Regions from separate parts of the Bacillus sp. EB V-12 genome, predicted to be linked through region 1. Evidence: riboswitches for the same ligand, from Rfam matches in the RefSeq annotation. Region 1 holds a riboswitch; each other region holds the start of a gene.

Region 1 (5,357 bases):
GCTATGGACCCACCAACAATATGTACATCATATTGCTTCGCCCATTCTATTAACTTTTCTTTCGTTTCCACTCCATCCCTATCTGCAATTTCAGAAAGTCTCGTTAAATCATATCCTGTTGTCCATAGTTCTGGTAAGACGATAACATCTGGCCTTTCCTTCATAGCTTCACTTATTTTATTTTTAGCATTCTCAATATTTTTTTCTACATCTCCAAAAACAATATCCATTTGAATACATGCGACTTTCATTTTTTCAGCCCCATTCTTATTTTTCTCTTTACAAAATACTGGAAAGATTATATCATTTGTCACTAGAATTGTAACAACTTTCAAAAGAGGTGGAAAGTATGAAATTATTTCAACCTTCTGAGATAGTAACATCATTGCCAACACAATTTTTCGCTTCACTTGTTGCAAAAGTTAACAAAGTCGTTGCAGCTGGTCACGATGTTATTAATCTAGGTCAAGGTAATCCAGATCAACCAACACCGCAGCATATCGTAAAAGCTTTACAAGATGCTGCCGAAAAGACCATTCATCATAAATATCCGCCATTTCGCGGACATGAAAGCTTAAAGGAAGCCGTGGCTACATTCTATAAACGTGAATACGGCGTGGAATTAAACCCAAAAACTGAAGTTGCTATTTTGTTTGGAGGGAAGGCTGGACTAGTAGAATTACCGATTTGTTTTACAAATCCCGGTGATACGATTCTCGTTCCGGATCCAGGTTATCCTGATTATTTATCCGGGGTTGCTTTAGCAAAAGCACACTTTGAAACAATGCCGCTTATTGCAGAAAATAACTTTTTACCAGATTATACGAACATTGATGACTCTATTGCAGAGCGTGCAAAATTAATGTTTTTAAACTATCCAAATAATCCTACCGGTGCTACTGCATCAAAAGATTTTTTTGATGCAACCATTCACTTTGCTAATAAACATAATATATTAGTTGTTCACGATTTTGCTTATGGAGCTATCGGATTTGATGGTCAAAAACCTGTTAGTTTCTTGCAAGCAGATGGTGCGAAAGATATAGGAATTGAAATTTACACATTATCAAAAACTTTCAATATGGCTGGCTGGCGCATCGCTTTTGCTGTAGGGAATGAAAGTGTGATTGAAACAATTAACCTATTACAAGATCATATGTATGTTAGTATATTCGGTGCAGTTCAAGATGCTGCTCGAGAAGCGCTATTAAGTTCACAGTCTTGTGTAATAGACCTTGTAAATAGTTACGAATCTCGAAGAAACGCTCTTATTTCAGCCTGTCACTCAATTGGTTGGAATGTAGACATTCCAACAGGATCATTCTTTGCATGGCTTCCCGTTCCAAAAGGATATACCTCTGAGCAATTTTCTAATATTTTACTAGAAAAAGCACATGTCGCAGTTGCTCCTGGTGTTGGATTTGGTGAGCATGGAGAAGGGTATGTCCGTGTTGGTCTCTTGCATACAGAAGATAGATTACGAGAAGCCATTAATCGAATTGATAAATTAAATTTTTTCAAAAAGTAATTGACAACACGAAAAATATCTGACAAAATTCAGTTATCTTAAAAATTTAAACATTTCTAAATACTTCTTATCAAGAGCAGGTGGAGGGACGAGCCCGACGAAACCCGGCAACCGATCTACAATTGTAGACACGGTGCTAATTCTCGCAGCATTACGCTGACAGATAAGGAGCTGGTTGTAAAAAAACCTCTCCTTAGCTGAGAGGTTTTTTTATTTAACTAGGAGGTTATAACAATGAGCGGAATTATAGCGACGTATTTAATCCATGATGATTCACATAACTTAGAAAAAAAAGCTGAGCAAATTGCACTCGGTTTAACAATTGGCTCTTGGACTCATTTGCCACACTTATTGCAAGAACAATTAAAGCAGCATAAAGGCAACGTCATTCATGTTGAGGAATTAGCTGAACATGAACATACCAATTCGTATTTACGTAAAAAAGTAAAACGCGGAATTATTAAAATCGAATATCCGCTATTAAACTTCAGTCCAGATTTACCAGCGATTTTAACGACTACATTTGGAAAGCTATCACTTGATGGCGAAGTAAAACTAATTGACTTAACTTTTTCAGACGAGTTAAAAAAACATTTTCCTGGTCCAAAATTCGGGATAGATGGTATTCGAAATCTTTTACAAGTGCATGATCGTCCCCTTTTAATGAGTATTTTTAAAGGAATGATTGGACGAAACATTGGGTATTTAAAAACGCAATTACGCGATCAAGCAATTGGTGGTGTAGATATAGTAAAAGATGATGAAATATTATTTGAAAATGCATTAACACCCCTTACGAAACGCATTGTATCTGGAAAAGAAGTTTTACAATCTGTCTACGAAACATACGGTCATAAAACGTTATATGCCGTAAATTTAACAGGGCGAACTTTTGATTTAAAAGAAAATGCTAAACGTGCAGTGCAAGCTGGAGCTGATATTCTATTATTTAACGTATTTGCTTACGGACTAGATGTACTACAATCACTTGCAGAAGATGATGAAATCCCAGTTCCTATTATGCCACATCCTGCTGTAAGTGGTGCTTATTCAGCATCCAAGTTATATGGAGTTTCATCTCCATTATTACTTGGAAAGCTACTACGTTATGCTGGGGCTGACTTTTCATTATTCCCATCTCCATACGGAAGTGTTGCGCTAGAAAAAGAGGAGGCTCTTGCTATCTCAAAATATTTAACTGAAGACGATGCATTTTTCAAGAAGAGCTTTTCTGTTCCGTCTGCTGGTATTCATCCTGGTTTCGTTCCCTTTATTGTACGAGATTTCGGTAAAGATGTTGTTATTAATGCTGGCGGCGGGATACACGGACATCCAAATGGAGCGCAAGGCGGCGGTAAAGCTTTTCGTACTGCAATTGATGCTACTTTGCAAAATAAACCACTCCATGAAGTAGACGACATAAATTTGCATAGTGCACTACAAATATGGGGAAATCCCTCTTATGAGGTGAAATTATGAGTATTCAAGTATTTTGTGATTTCGATGGCACGATTACAAATAATGATAACATTATGTCCATTATGGAAAAATTCGCACCACCAGAAGCCGAAGAAGTAAAGAATAAAATTTTATCACAAGAACTATCCATTCAAGAAGGTGTTTCTCAATTATTTCAATTAATACCTACTAATCTGCACGATGATATTATTCAATTTTTAATAGAAACTGCTGAAATCCGTAGTGGTTTTCATGAGTTTATACAATTCGTAAAGGAAAATAACATTTCTTTTTACGTGATATCAGGTGGAATGGATTTCTTCGTCTATCCACTCTTACAAGGAATCATTCCAAAAGAGCAAATTTATTGTAATGAAACAGACTTTTCAGCAGAGTTTATTACAGTTAAATGGCCTCATTCTTGTGATGATCATTGTCAAAATCATTGCGGATTATGTAAATCATCATTAATCCGTAAATTAAGTGATACAGATGACTTTCATATTGTAATTGGAGATTCTATTACTGATTTACAAGCCGCGAAACAAGCTGATAAAGTATTCGCTCGCGATTTTCTTATTACAAAGTGTGCAGAAAATCATATTGCTTATACACCGTTTGAAACATTTCAAGATGTGCAAGCTGAATTAAAACTTTTGTTGGAGGTGAAGGCATGAAACAACTTTTTCGTCAATGGTATGACTTAAGCGAGATAAAAAAAGAGTTAACAACACGAAATTGGTTCCCAGCAACAAGTGGTAATATTTCTATAAAGGTTAGTCATGAACCACTTACTTTTCTTATTACGGCAAGCGGTAAAGATAAAACAAAAACCACTCCAGATGATTTTCTATTAGTAGATCATGTAGGAGTTCCCGTTTTAGAGACTGAATTACGTCCTTCAGCAGAAACAATATTGCATACACACATTTATAACAATACGAATGCCGGTTGCGTACTTCATGTTCATACAACCGATAATAATGTCATCACAAATTTATATAGTGATGCAGTCACCCTTCAAAATCAAGAAATTATTAAAGCACTCGATATTTGGGAAGAAGGTGCAACAATTTACATTCCTATTATCGAAAACCATGCCCATATCCCAACGCTTGGAGAAAACTTCCGAAAGCATATACAAGGAGATTCGGGTGCAGTATTAATCCGTAACCACGGTATTACTGTATGGGGCCGAGATAGCTTTGATGCAAAGAAGAGATTAGAAGCTTATGAGTTTTTATTCCAATTTCATATAAAACTATTATCAATTCAGGGAGGCGTTTCTAATGGCGCAAATTCGTATTCATGAAGTAAATACTCGTATTGAAAATGAAGTGGAAGTATCTAAATTTCTACAAGAGGAAGGCGTTTTATATGAGAAATGGAATATTTCTAAACTTCCTACTCATTTAAATGAAAATTATTCGTTAACAGATGAAAACAAAGCTGAAATATTAGCTATTTTTTCAAAAGAAATCGCTGATGTTTCAGCACGCCGTGGTTATAAAGCACATGATGTAATTTCACTTTCAAATAGCACCCCTAACCTTGACGAATTATTAATTAATTTCCAAAAGGAACACCATCATACAGATGACGAAGTTCGCTTTATCGTCAGTGGTCATGGCATTTTCGCTATTGAAGGTAAAGATGGGAAATTCTTTGATGTTGAACTTGAGCCAGGCGATTTAATATCTGTTCCTGAAAATGCAAGACATTATTTTACCTTGCAAGATGATCGCCAAGTTGTAGCTATTCGTATTTTTGTGACAACTGAAGGCTGGGTTCCAATCTATTAAGGTAGTTAGTTGAATAAAAGGACTTGGACCCCCTTTTCCAAACTTTTATTCACTCTACATATATACATCCTCCTATGGAACAGGCTTATTTCATTTTGAAATAAGCCTGATTTTTTATTTACTTGAAAGTACCATTTCATCACAAATTTAACACCTTGATTTTTCAAGTGCATTTTTCGAACATTTTTTGAACATTTATTGAATTTTTTCTGAAAATTCTGTTTTATGTGTGATATACTACAATTAACTAAGAAGGAAAATAATATCGCAAACAGAGGGGGATAATCATGAGCTTACTTATCGCACTTATACTTGGAGTTACATGTGGAGCATTTCCTGTTATTTTAGGAGCTATTATGGAAGAGTTAGAAATTGGTGTTTTAGGATTTGTCGCATCTTGTGTAAGCGCTTTATTATTTGGTTTATTCGGCGCTATTCCTGTTTCAATTCTGTGTGCTTTTTATATAATACGCCATGCTCGTACAAAACAATTTGGTCCTAATCATATCGCACAAATTATCCCGTTCCCGGTTGAACGATGCCGCCGGGCTTCTAACTTATAATTATAA
Region 2 (5,357 bases), on a different contig from region 1:
TCAAGAAGTTTTAATGCACGTGCTTGGTTCGTTGGATCGTTTGGAATTGCAATTTCTGAACCATCTGGGATTTCATTTGATTTCTTATATTTTTCAGAGTATAAACCCATTGGTGCAATTTGTGTTGTACCAACAGCTGTAATATCTAACTTATGTTCCTTTTTAAATTGCTCTAAGAACGCAATATGCTGGAATGAGTTTAGTTCAATATCTCCATCAGCTAACGCTTTATTTGGCGTTGTGTAATCGGAGAACTCCACCAGTTTAATCTTAATCCCTTCTTTTTCAGCTTTTTTCTTCAAAATTTCCCAAGCGTCTCCATCCGTTCCAGTTACACCGACGCGAACTACTTTTTCTTTCGCTCCTGCACCCGTGTCTCCACTTGAGCAGCCGCTTAATGCTGAGACTCCTACAATCGCTGATAATGCAAATGCTAAAATTTTCTTCATTTTCTTTTCCTCTCTTCCTTTTTATGATCTGCGTAACAAGACTTTCGCAAAGTAATTCCCTAAATTTTGAGCTATCTGTACGAGAATAATAAGTAACACGACCGTTACGAACATAACTGATGTATCAAAACGTTGATAACCATATGTCATTGCTAAATCACCAAGACCGCCACCACCGACAAGCCCAGCAACTGCAGAAAATTCAATTAAACCAACTGTCATAAATGTGACACCTAAGATTAATGGTGCTAACGCTTCTGGTACAAGGATTTCAAAAACAATTCTAATTGGCGAGGCGCCCATTGCTTGCGCTGCTTCAATTACTCCTTTCGGAACGGAAACAAGGTTTGTTTCAACCATTCTAGCAATACCAATTGATGCGACTAAGGTCATCGGGAAAATTGCTGCTGCTGTTCCAATCGTCGTTCCGATAACACTTCTCGTTAGTGGACTTAACGCTACTAAAAAGATAATGAATGGTACCGGACGAATTGTATTAATTATGATGTTAAGAATAGAAAAGACCCATTTATTTTCTAAAAAGTTTCCTTTTCTCGTTACATATAAAAGTAAACCTAGCGGTATACCAAGAATTGTAGCAAATATAAGGGTTACAATTACCATTAAGAGGGTATCCCCCGTCGCATCTAGTATGCGCGGCCAAAATATACTCCAATCAACTCGCATGAGCTTCTACCTCCTTCAGCTGCACTTGCAGTCTTAGATGTTGTAATGCTTTTTGAATTTCCCTCTGCTCCCCTTGCAACTCTACAAGAAGATTTCCAAATAGCACATTTTGAAGTTCAATAATATTTCCGTACAGTACATTTACATCGACGTTATAGTTTTTTGCGATATATGATAGTACCGGCTGTCCTGTCTCCTCACCAGTAAATGTTAGACGATAAATTTGACCACCATTTTGAATTTTCGCTAGAACACTTTCCGGTAAATGATCATTAATGACAGAACGTACAAAGTTTTGAGTCGTCTTTGTTTTTGGTTGCGTGAAAACATCAAACAGTTTTCCTTCTTCAATAACTTTTCCCTTCTCCATTACAGCTACACGGTGACAAATTTCTTTCACAACATGCATTTCATGTGTAATAAGAAGAATTGTTAAATTGTATTCTCTATTTACTTTCTTTAATAAGTTTAGAATTTCTGTCGTTGTTTCTGGATCTAAGGCTGATGTTGCCTCATCACATATAAGAATATCTGGCGATGTCGCAAGTGCTCTAGCAATGCCCACACGTTGCTTTTGTCCACCTGATAGCTGCTCTGGGTAATAGTTTGCTTTATCTTCTAACCCTACAAACTTCAGCAGTTCATTTACTCTTTCTTTTATCTCATTCTTTGGTACTTTCGCTAACTTTAATGGATAAGCAATATTTCCAAATACTGTTCTTGAATTAAATAAATTAAAACTTTGAAAGATCATTCCGATTCTTTGTCTTAGTTTACGTAATTCTTTCGTCGATAATGATGTAATATCTTTATCATCTATTGAAATCGTTCCTGCCGTCGGTCTCTCTAACATATTTACTAGGCGTAATAACGTACTCTTTCCAGCGCCACTAAAACCGATAATGCCAAAAATTTCGCCTTTCTCAACTGATAATGTTACATCCTCTACCGCATGAACAGATTGCCCAGCTGATTCATACACTTTACTTACATTGTTAAAAGAAATCATTTTTTCCCCTCCTATATGCTGTAAAAACTTGAAGCAGAGCTTTCGAGGTAAAATAAAAAGTGCTCTCCTTCTTATCAACCATAAAGATAAGAAGGAGAGCACTTATATGTACTCATTCACATCTTCTCATCTTCCAAGCCTTTATATGGCTTGCTGGAGTTAGCACGGTATTAAAAAAACCCGTTGCTGAGGTATCGTAGGGCCAGTCCCTCCACCTCTCTGGATAAGAATGTATCGATTTAATTGTCGTTTAATTAATTCTCATTATAGAACTCAGAATAATAAGAGTCAATACATTTTTTAGAAAAATATTAATTATTCCTTTATTAAAATTTTCAGATGAAAATTCATGAGAAAATAGTAACTTTCAAGGTTATTTAAAATTCTTCTTCCTCATATTTTTAAACAGGAGAATCTTCTCTACGAATTGAATAAATTTATTTGAATATGAAACTCGGAGGAAGATAAATATATGAAAACAGCTCTTTTACTCATCGATATTCAAAACGATTATTTTCCAAATGGAAAGATGGAATTGCGTAATCCAGTAGAAGCAAGCGAATATGCTAATCAGTTATTACAACACTTTAGAACAAACAGCGAACCTATTTTTCATATCCAACACGTAGCTATAAAAGATGGCGCTACTTTTTTCCTACCTAATACAGAAGGTGTACATATTCACGAAAGCGTACGTCCACTTAGAGAAGAAACAGTTATAGTCAAACATTATCCAAATAGCTTCCGAGAAACTAATCTTCTAGAGCAATTAAAACGTTTAAATATTGAACATGTCGTTGTATGTGGGATGATGACTCATATGTGTATCGATGCTACAGTAAGGGCTGCATTCGATTTTGGCTTTCAATGTACCGTTATACATGATGCTTGTGCTACAAAAGACCTTTCTTTTAAGAACGCTACTATACCAGCTGTTTACATTCACAATACAATTTTAGCTAGTTTAAATGGTGTATATGCAAATGTAATAAGCACGCAAGAATTTTTAGCTACATAAAAAAACACTCCTTTCAGTGAGCAAAACCGAAAGGAGTGTTCCTTGTCGAACCATAGATTTTCTTTCAAATTGTATTATACAGGAAATTCTCAAAATGAATACTAAAAAATATGACTAATAAGTCAACTTTTCTCATCATTTTATTTCTGTTCGCATGTTTATCCCGCTATTAATAGGTTTTAGCTCATTCCCTTCGAACGATGGTAATATATAGGATTTCAATTTTAAAAGGAGCTCTTCACATTCTGTGAAGAGCTCCTCTACTATTTCTTATAAAGTTTCAGAAGTAGTTTTTGCTTGCATGTGAAGTGCTAAGTAATCAGGTCCACCAGCTTTAGAGTCTGTACCAGACATGTTAAAGCCACCAAATGGTTGGTAACCTACGATTGCACCAGTACATCCACGGTTGAAGTATAAGTTACCAACGTGGAAGTCTTCGCGTGCTTTTTCAATATGGTCACGGTTGTTAGTAATAACAGCACCTGTTAAACCGTATTCCGTATTATTTGCAATTGCAAGTGCATGATCGAAGTCTTTCGCTTTACAGAATGCTACTACTGGTCCGAAGATTTCTTCTTTCATTAAGCGAGCATCTTCTGCAACGTCAGCAACGATTGTTGGTTGGATGAACCAGCCTTTAGAATCGTCTCCTTCGCCACCTGCTAAGATTCTACCTTCTTCTTTACCAATTGCAACATAGCTCATTACTTTATCGAATGCAGCTTGGTCATTAACAGGACCCACGTTTGTACCTAATACTGCTGGGTTAGCAACTGTTAATTCTTTTGTTAATTCAACAGCACGATTTAATACATGATCATATACATCTTCATGGATTACTGCACGAGAACATGCAGAACATTTTTGTCCTGAGAATCCGAATGCTGATGCAACGATAGACTTAGCTGCTAATTCAAGATCTGCTTCTTTATCAACAACGATTGTATCTTTACCGCCCATTTCAGCGATAACGCGTTTTAACCAAATTTGTCCTGGGTTTACTTTCGCTGCACGCTCATAGATGCGGATACCTACATCACGAGATCCCGTGAAGCTTACGAAACGTGTACGAGGATGATCTACTAAGTAATCACCAACTTCAGAACCGTTACCTGGAACGAAGTTTACTACGCCAGCTGGTAAGCCAGCTTCTTCTAATACTTCCATAAATTTCGCTGCTACTACAGGAGTTGTACTAGCTGGTTTTAGTAATACTGTGTTACCAGAAACTAAAGCAGCTGTTGTCATACCTGCCATAATTGCGAATGGGAAGTTCCAAGGAGAAATGATAACACCTACTCCTAATGGAATGTAAGAGAAACGATTATATTCAATTGGACGGCTTTCTACTGGAATACCGTCTTTTAATTTTAACATTTGACGACCATAATATTCCATAAAATCGATTGCTTCTGCTGTATCAGCATCTGCCTCATTCCATGGCTTACCTGCTTCTTTTACAAGAATAGCAGAGAATTCATGTTTTCTGCGACGAACGATTGCTGCAGCACGGAATAAAATATCTGCACGCATTTCTGGCTTTGATTTTCTCCAAGTTTGGAATGTTTCATCCGCTACTTGCATTGCTTTTTCAGCTAACTCACGGCTTGCTTTTGAAACACGACCAACAAGTTCCTCTTTATTTGCAGGGTTTACAGAAACAATTTTGTCTTCTGTAGTGATTTTTTCTCCCCCAATAATTAATGGATAGTCTTGTCCAAGATAAGATTCTACTTTCTTTAAACCTTCTTCAAACGCTAATTTGTTAGCCTCCACTGAAAAATCTGTAAATGGCTCATGTTTGTATGCTACTACCATTTTTTTTAGCCTCCCCTTAGAAAAACGTTTACATTTTACAACATTATTCTACACGATAATTTAGATTTATTCAAATATTCCTAGACTTATATTTTAAAAATTAATAAATTTTTAAAATATAATAAAAAAAAGAGATTCATACATGCGTATGAATCTACAAAATATGAGTATATTCCAAAACATTTTTCCCGATCAATAATATAGTAACTAATAAAAATAAAGTCCTTACATATCCAACACCTTTTTGAACCGCAAACTTCGATCCAAAATAAGCACCTAAGATCATTGATAATCCCATGATAATACCGTATTCAAAATGAATTATATCTAAAAATAAAAAAGTAATTAAAGATACAATATTACTAACAAAGTTCAA
Region 3 (5,357 bases), on a different contig from region 1:
CCTGAAGCATATGTACTTCAGGGGTTTTTTAATTCTAATTATTTTCTAGATATAATTATTTGTATGTTCTTGCCCCTTATAATTGCTCTTCCACTCTAGCAAACCAGCTACACATATAAAGAGATTAATAATAGCTAATATTAGCATGACGTATAAACCAGTAGAAATATAAATTACAATGCTAACTATGTTATATAAAATCCATAAATGCCAGTTTTCTAATATTTTTCGACTTAACATAAATTGAGCCACTAGTCCCAATACGGCATTTAAAGCGTCTAAATATGGACTTGTTGACTCTAAATAACGGACTTGATAATAACCCCAACCAATCCAAGCAACTAAAATAAAACTTATATAAAAAGTCCATCCTTTCAAATCTAAACGAACTGTTGCTTTTACCTCTCCCTCCCCACTTCGTGCAATCCAATAATACCAACCATATACATTAAATATAAATTGAAAAGCGGCTAATACTGCCATTGCATATAAACCTTGTGTAATAAAAATGTATAGAAATACCGCAACAGTAATCATGCCAAATAAAAAGTTGGATACTTTTTCTCTCGCTAATAACCAAACATTAATGATCCCCATAATTGATGCGAAAATTTCAATATAACTCGATTGAATATACAATCCAACTAATACACAAATAATACTAGAAACAAGTAAAAAAAGTGGACTTCTAACCATATTTATCTCTCCCCAGATGTGTAATAAATTCCCTATCACCAGTATAAGGAATAGCCCTTTCCTTTACCATGAATCTCCTCCTTCTCATTATCCATTCCATCTACGGTAAGTCTTTTCTTTTTACAAAATTCTCTTAAAGATGATATCGTTTTTATAACATATCTCTACTAGAAAGGAATAAAGGATATGCTAACTAAACATCGAATTTTATTTATTGGTGCCGGTCGTATGGCAGAAGCTATATTTTCCGGATTACTTAAAACAAGCAAAGAGTACATCGAAGAAATTATCGTCTCTAACCGAAGCAACATAGAAAAGCTAAAACAGTTACAACATCGATATAATGTGTCTACTACAACAGATTGGAAACAGCATGTTACATCTGTTGATACGGTTGTTTTAGCAATGCCACCTTCGGCTCATGAAGAGTTATTAGCTGAGCTATCTCCGTTAATATCAAATCAACTAGTCGTAACAGTAGCAGCTGGCATTGGACCATCTTATTTAGAAGCTAGACTCCCAAAAGGCACGCCTGTTGCTTGGATTATGCCTAATACAGCTGCTGAAATTGGAAAGTCTATCTCCTTATATACAATGGGACAATCAGTAAACGAGATACATCAAGAAACCCTGCAACTACTTTTAAAAGGTATTGGTACTTCGCAACTTTGTACTGAGGAAGAAGTTCATCAGCTTACTGCAGTTACTGGAAGTGCACCAGCCTTCCTTTATTACTTTGCTGAAAGCTTAATTGAAGCAACAAAAAGTTATGGAGTTGATGAAGAAACCGCAAAACATCTTGTGATTCAAATGATTTCTGGCTCTGCTTCTATGCTTGAACAAACGCAAAATCCAGCTAACCTTCGCGAACAAGTAACAACGCCAGGTGGTTCCACAGCTGAGGGTCTCAAAACTTTATACGAATATAATTTTTCAGAGGCAATTCAAAAAGCAGTAGAAGCAACAAACAAAAAAGCTAGGGGGAAATAATATGATTTTAACAAGTTTAAAAGACTATACAACATTACATAACGGTGTAAAAATGCCTTGGTTTGGTTTAGGTGTTTTTAAAGTAGAAGATGGTTCAGAAGTAATTGATTCTGTAAAAGCAGCAATTAAAAATGGCTACCGCAGCATCGATACTGCAGCAATCTATCAAAATGAAGAAGGCGTTGGGCAAGCGATTCGTGAATCCGGTGTTTCACGTGAAGAATTATTTATTACCTCAAAAGTATGGAATAGCGATCAAGGATATGAAACAACGCTTCAAGCATTTGAAACTACATTAGAGAAATTAGGTCTAGAATATTTAGATTTATATTTAGTACATTGGCCTGTAAAAGGGAAATATACTGAATCATGGAAAGCATTAGAAACACTTTATAAAGATGGCCGTGTTCGCGCTATCGGTGTGAGTAATTTCCACATTCACCACTTACAAGACGTATTTGAAATTGCTGAAATTAAGCCAATGGTCAACCAAGTGGAATACCACCCACGTTTAGCACAAGAAGAGTTACATGCATTCTGTAAAGAACATAATATCCAGCTTGAAGCTTGGTCACCATTAATGCAAGGACAACTACTAGATAATCCAACGTTACAAGAAATTGCGACAAAATATAATAAATCAACTGCGCAAATTATTTTACGTTGGGATTTACAAAACGAAGTTGTAACAATTCCCAAATCAATTAAAGAACATCGCATTATTGAAAATGCAAACATCTTCGACTTTGAATTAAGTGCTGATGATATGAAAGCAATTCAAGCTTTAAATGAAGATCGTCGCGTTGGTCCAGATCCAGATAACTTTAACTTCTAGTAGAAAAACCACTGCCATATGCAGTGGTTTTTTCATTTAAGAAAACTGAAAATTTAAACTATATTTCATTTAGTTGACACTTCATTATTCAAGGTGTAAGATTTTGAATTATCAAAGAAACACAAAAATTAATAAAATTTATTCGTTTACTCATTGTATCAAGAGAGGTGGAGGGACTGGCCCTTTGAAACCTCGGCAACAGGTTCATTTTGAATACTGTGCCACTTCCTGCAAGCTTTATGCTTGAAAGATAGAATGAGGGACTTCGTTTATATACGGGTGCATAACTTGTACGTAAAAATCCCTCTTTCTCAATATGAAAAGAGGGATTTTTTATTTTTCATTTCCCTCATCATCATCCAAACTTAATTATTTAGGAGGAAAATCAAATGAAAAAGAAGTTTGTACCCGGTATTGCATCAGTTGTAGGAGTAAGTATTTTATTAACTGGTTGCGGTAGTTATAAAAACGAAGCAAGCGGAGCAAATGCAAAAGACGAGGCACCTAGTAAACAGGTTTTAAACTTATCTTCACCTACTGAAATACGAACAATGGATACGGCTCGTGCTACAGATACTGATTCTGGTCAAGTAATGAGAAACGTATTTGAAGGTTTGTATAATCTTGGTGAAGGTAACAAACCTGTTCCTGGTGTTGCAAAATCTCATGAAGTAAGTGGCGATAAAACGAAATACACATTCCATTTGCGAGATTCAAAATGGTCAAACGGCACTCCTGTTACAGCTAAAGATTTTGTGTTCGCTTGGCAACGTGCCGTAGATCCAGCAACAGCCTCTGAATATGCATTTTTATTCTTTGATATTAAAAACGCAACAAAAATTAACAACAAAGAACTTCCAGCCGACCAACTTGGTGTAAAAGCAGTTGATGACCATACGTTTGAGGTAGAATTAGAGCGTCCTGTTCCTTATTTTATTAGCTTAACAGCGTTCCCAACATTTCTACCAATTAATGAGGAATTCTTTAAAGTACAAGGTGATAAGTACGCTTTAGAAGATAATACAATCTTGTACAATGGAGCTTTTACACTAAGCGATTGGAAGCACGAACAAAGCTTTAAATTTAAGAAGAACCCTACCTATTGGGATAAAGATACTGTCAAACTAGAAGAAATCAATTTTAATGTCGTAAAAGAAAAATCAACAGAAGTAAATTTATTCGAGTCAAAACAATTAGATCGTATAAAACTAACATCTGACTTCGTCGATAAATATAAAAAGGATGCTAACTTTAAAGAACGTCCAAACGTAGGCGTACAATTTTTACGTATGAATCAACAAAACAAAGTACTTCAAAACGTTTCTGCACGCCAAGCAATTGATCAAACAATTGATAGAAAATCCTTTGTAAATACGTTATTAAATGATGGCTCTACACCAACATTTGGTCTCGTTCCAAAAAACTTTGCAAAAGGACCTGAAGGAAAAGACTTCCGTACTGCAAACGGCGATTTAACAAAAGTTGATACAAAATCTGCACAAGAGTTATGGAAAAAAGCTAAACAAGAGCTTGGTTCTGAAAAGATAACATTAGAATTATTAACGAGTGATGCTGACCTTGATAAGAAAACTGGTGAATTCTTAAAAGGACAACTAGAAAAGAATCTAGATGGATTAACAGTAAATATAAAACCTCAGCCGCGTAAGCAACAAGTTTCGCTTTTATTAAAAGGTGACTACGAAATCGGAATTGATGGCTGGAGCCCTGACTTTGCGGATCCAATTACATTCCTTGAGCTATTTACAACGAATAACCCTTATAACTTAGATCATTACTCTAATAAGGAATTCGATGAAACAATAGCAAAAGTGAAAACAACTTTAGCTGGTGATGAAAAAGCTCGCTGGGAAGCATTACTAGCATCCGAGAAAATATTATTTAAAGACTCTGTTATCGCTCCTCTTTACCAAAAAGGCGAATCTTATTTAGAACGTTCTTATGTGAAAGGAATTGTGCAAGTAGACTTTGCAGGTCAATTAAACTTCAAGTGGGCAAAAATTGAAAAATAAAGTGAAACTTTAATAAGTGGGGGTTTCTTCATCCCCACTTATTATTAGCCCACACCAATTGTTTTTTTAGCAAAATATATTAAAAATAGGTTCTCTCACACATGAGAATCTGCTTTTTTAATATATTATTCTGAGAAATTAACAATCTATTTTTATTATTGACATATAGTTCTTTTCAGCGTTAATATTCTAAATAATCAAAGAAACAAAATATTTCACCATCAAAATATAATGTCTACTACGTTGAAACATATAACGATAGATTACAGTTCAACATGTATATACATATAGAACACCTGATTACCTATAAACAAATATTTATAATAGGTTTTATCTCCTTCTATAGCTACTTCAAGACACGGACATTATGACGTTACGAACAACACATTTAGGGAGGAACGAACAATGAAGAAAAAAGTTGTACCTGTTGTTGCATCTGTTTTGGGGGCAAGTCTATTACTAACTGCTTGCGGGGGAAATAAAGATAATGCAAGCGGAGCGAAAGCAAACGATAAAGCACCTGATAAACAGGCAATTAACTTATCATTCGCTTCAGAAATTCCAACAATGGATGTTGCAAAAGCAACGGATGGGGAATCCATGAACGTAATGCGTAATGTTTTTGAAGGGCTATATGCAATGGGAGAAGATAATAAACCGGTTCCTGGTGTCGCTGAGTCGGTTGACATTAGTCCCGATAAAACAAAATATACATTCCATCTCCGTGATTCAAAATGGTCAAACGGTACTCCTGTTACAGCAAAGGACTTTGCCTTCGCTTGGCAACGTGCCGTAAATCCTGATAC

Evidence for each region. A riboswitch is a leader RNA that binds a small molecule or an ion and turns the genes downstream of it on or off. The one in region 1 is predicted to bind S-adenosylmethionine.
Region 2: another riboswitch for S-adenosylmethionine. It lies ahead of ACZDYH_RS21940 (methionine ABC transporter ATP-binding protein); the one in region 1 lies ahead of mtnW (2,3-diketo-5-methylthiopentyl-1-phosphate enolase).
Region 3: another riboswitch for S-adenosylmethionine. It lies ahead of ACZDYH_RS26695 (peptide ABC transporter substrate-binding protein); the one in region 1 lies ahead of mtnW (2,3-diketo-5-methylthiopentyl-1-phosphate enolase).

Annotation. Positions count from the first base shown of each region.
Region 1 covers NZ_JBUXJL010000001.1:591,284-596,640, reverse strand. The annotation lists gene ACZDYH_RS03230 (carbon-nitrogen family hydrolase) at 1-335, opposite strand, end outside; gene ACZDYH_RS03225 (pyridoxal phosphate-dependent aminotransferase) at 350-1,528, shown strand; SAM riboswitch class I at 1,593-1,698, shown strand; gene mtnW (2,3-diketo-5-methylthiopentyl-1-phosphate enolase) at 1,763-3,007, shown strand; gene ACZDYH_RS03215 (2-hydroxy-3-keto-5-methylthiopentenyl-1-phosphate phosphatase) at 3,004-3,663, shown strand; gene ACZDYH_RS03210 (methylthioribulose 1-phosphate dehydratase) at 3,660-4,298, shown strand; gene ACZDYH_RS03205 (1,2-dihydroxy-3-keto-5-methylthiopentene dioxygenase) at 4,276-4,788, shown strand; gene ACZDYH_RS03200 (hypothetical protein) at 5,076-5,351, shown strand.
Region 2 covers NZ_JBUXJL010000008.1:22,524-27,880, reverse strand. The annotation lists gene ACZDYH_RS21950 (MetQ/NlpA family ABC transporter substrate-binding protein) at 1-449, opposite strand, end outside; gene ACZDYH_RS21945 (methionine ABC transporter permease) at 471-1,136, opposite strand; gene ACZDYH_RS21940 (methionine ABC transporter ATP-binding protein) at 1,126-2,145, opposite strand; SAM riboswitch class I at 2,269-2,375, opposite strand; gene ACZDYH_RS21935 (cysteine hydrolase family protein) at 2,618-3,163, shown strand; gene pruA (L-glutamate gamma-semialdehyde dehydrogenase) at 3,434-4,981, opposite strand; gene ACZDYH_RS21925 (TSUP family transporter) at 5,136-5,357, opposite strand, start outside.
Region 3 covers NZ_JBUXJL010000014.1:29,413-34,769, reverse strand. The annotation lists gene pnuC (nicotinamide riboside transporter PnuC) at 46-696, opposite strand; gene proC (pyrroline-5-carboxylate reductase) at 883-1,686, shown strand; gene ACZDYH_RS26700 (aldo/keto reductase) at 1,688-2,521, shown strand; SAM riboswitch class I at 2,674-2,778, shown strand; gene ACZDYH_RS26695 (peptide ABC transporter substrate-binding protein) at 2,911-4,551, shown strand; gene ACZDYH_RS26690 (peptide ABC transporter substrate-binding protein) at 4,957-5,357, shown strand, end outside.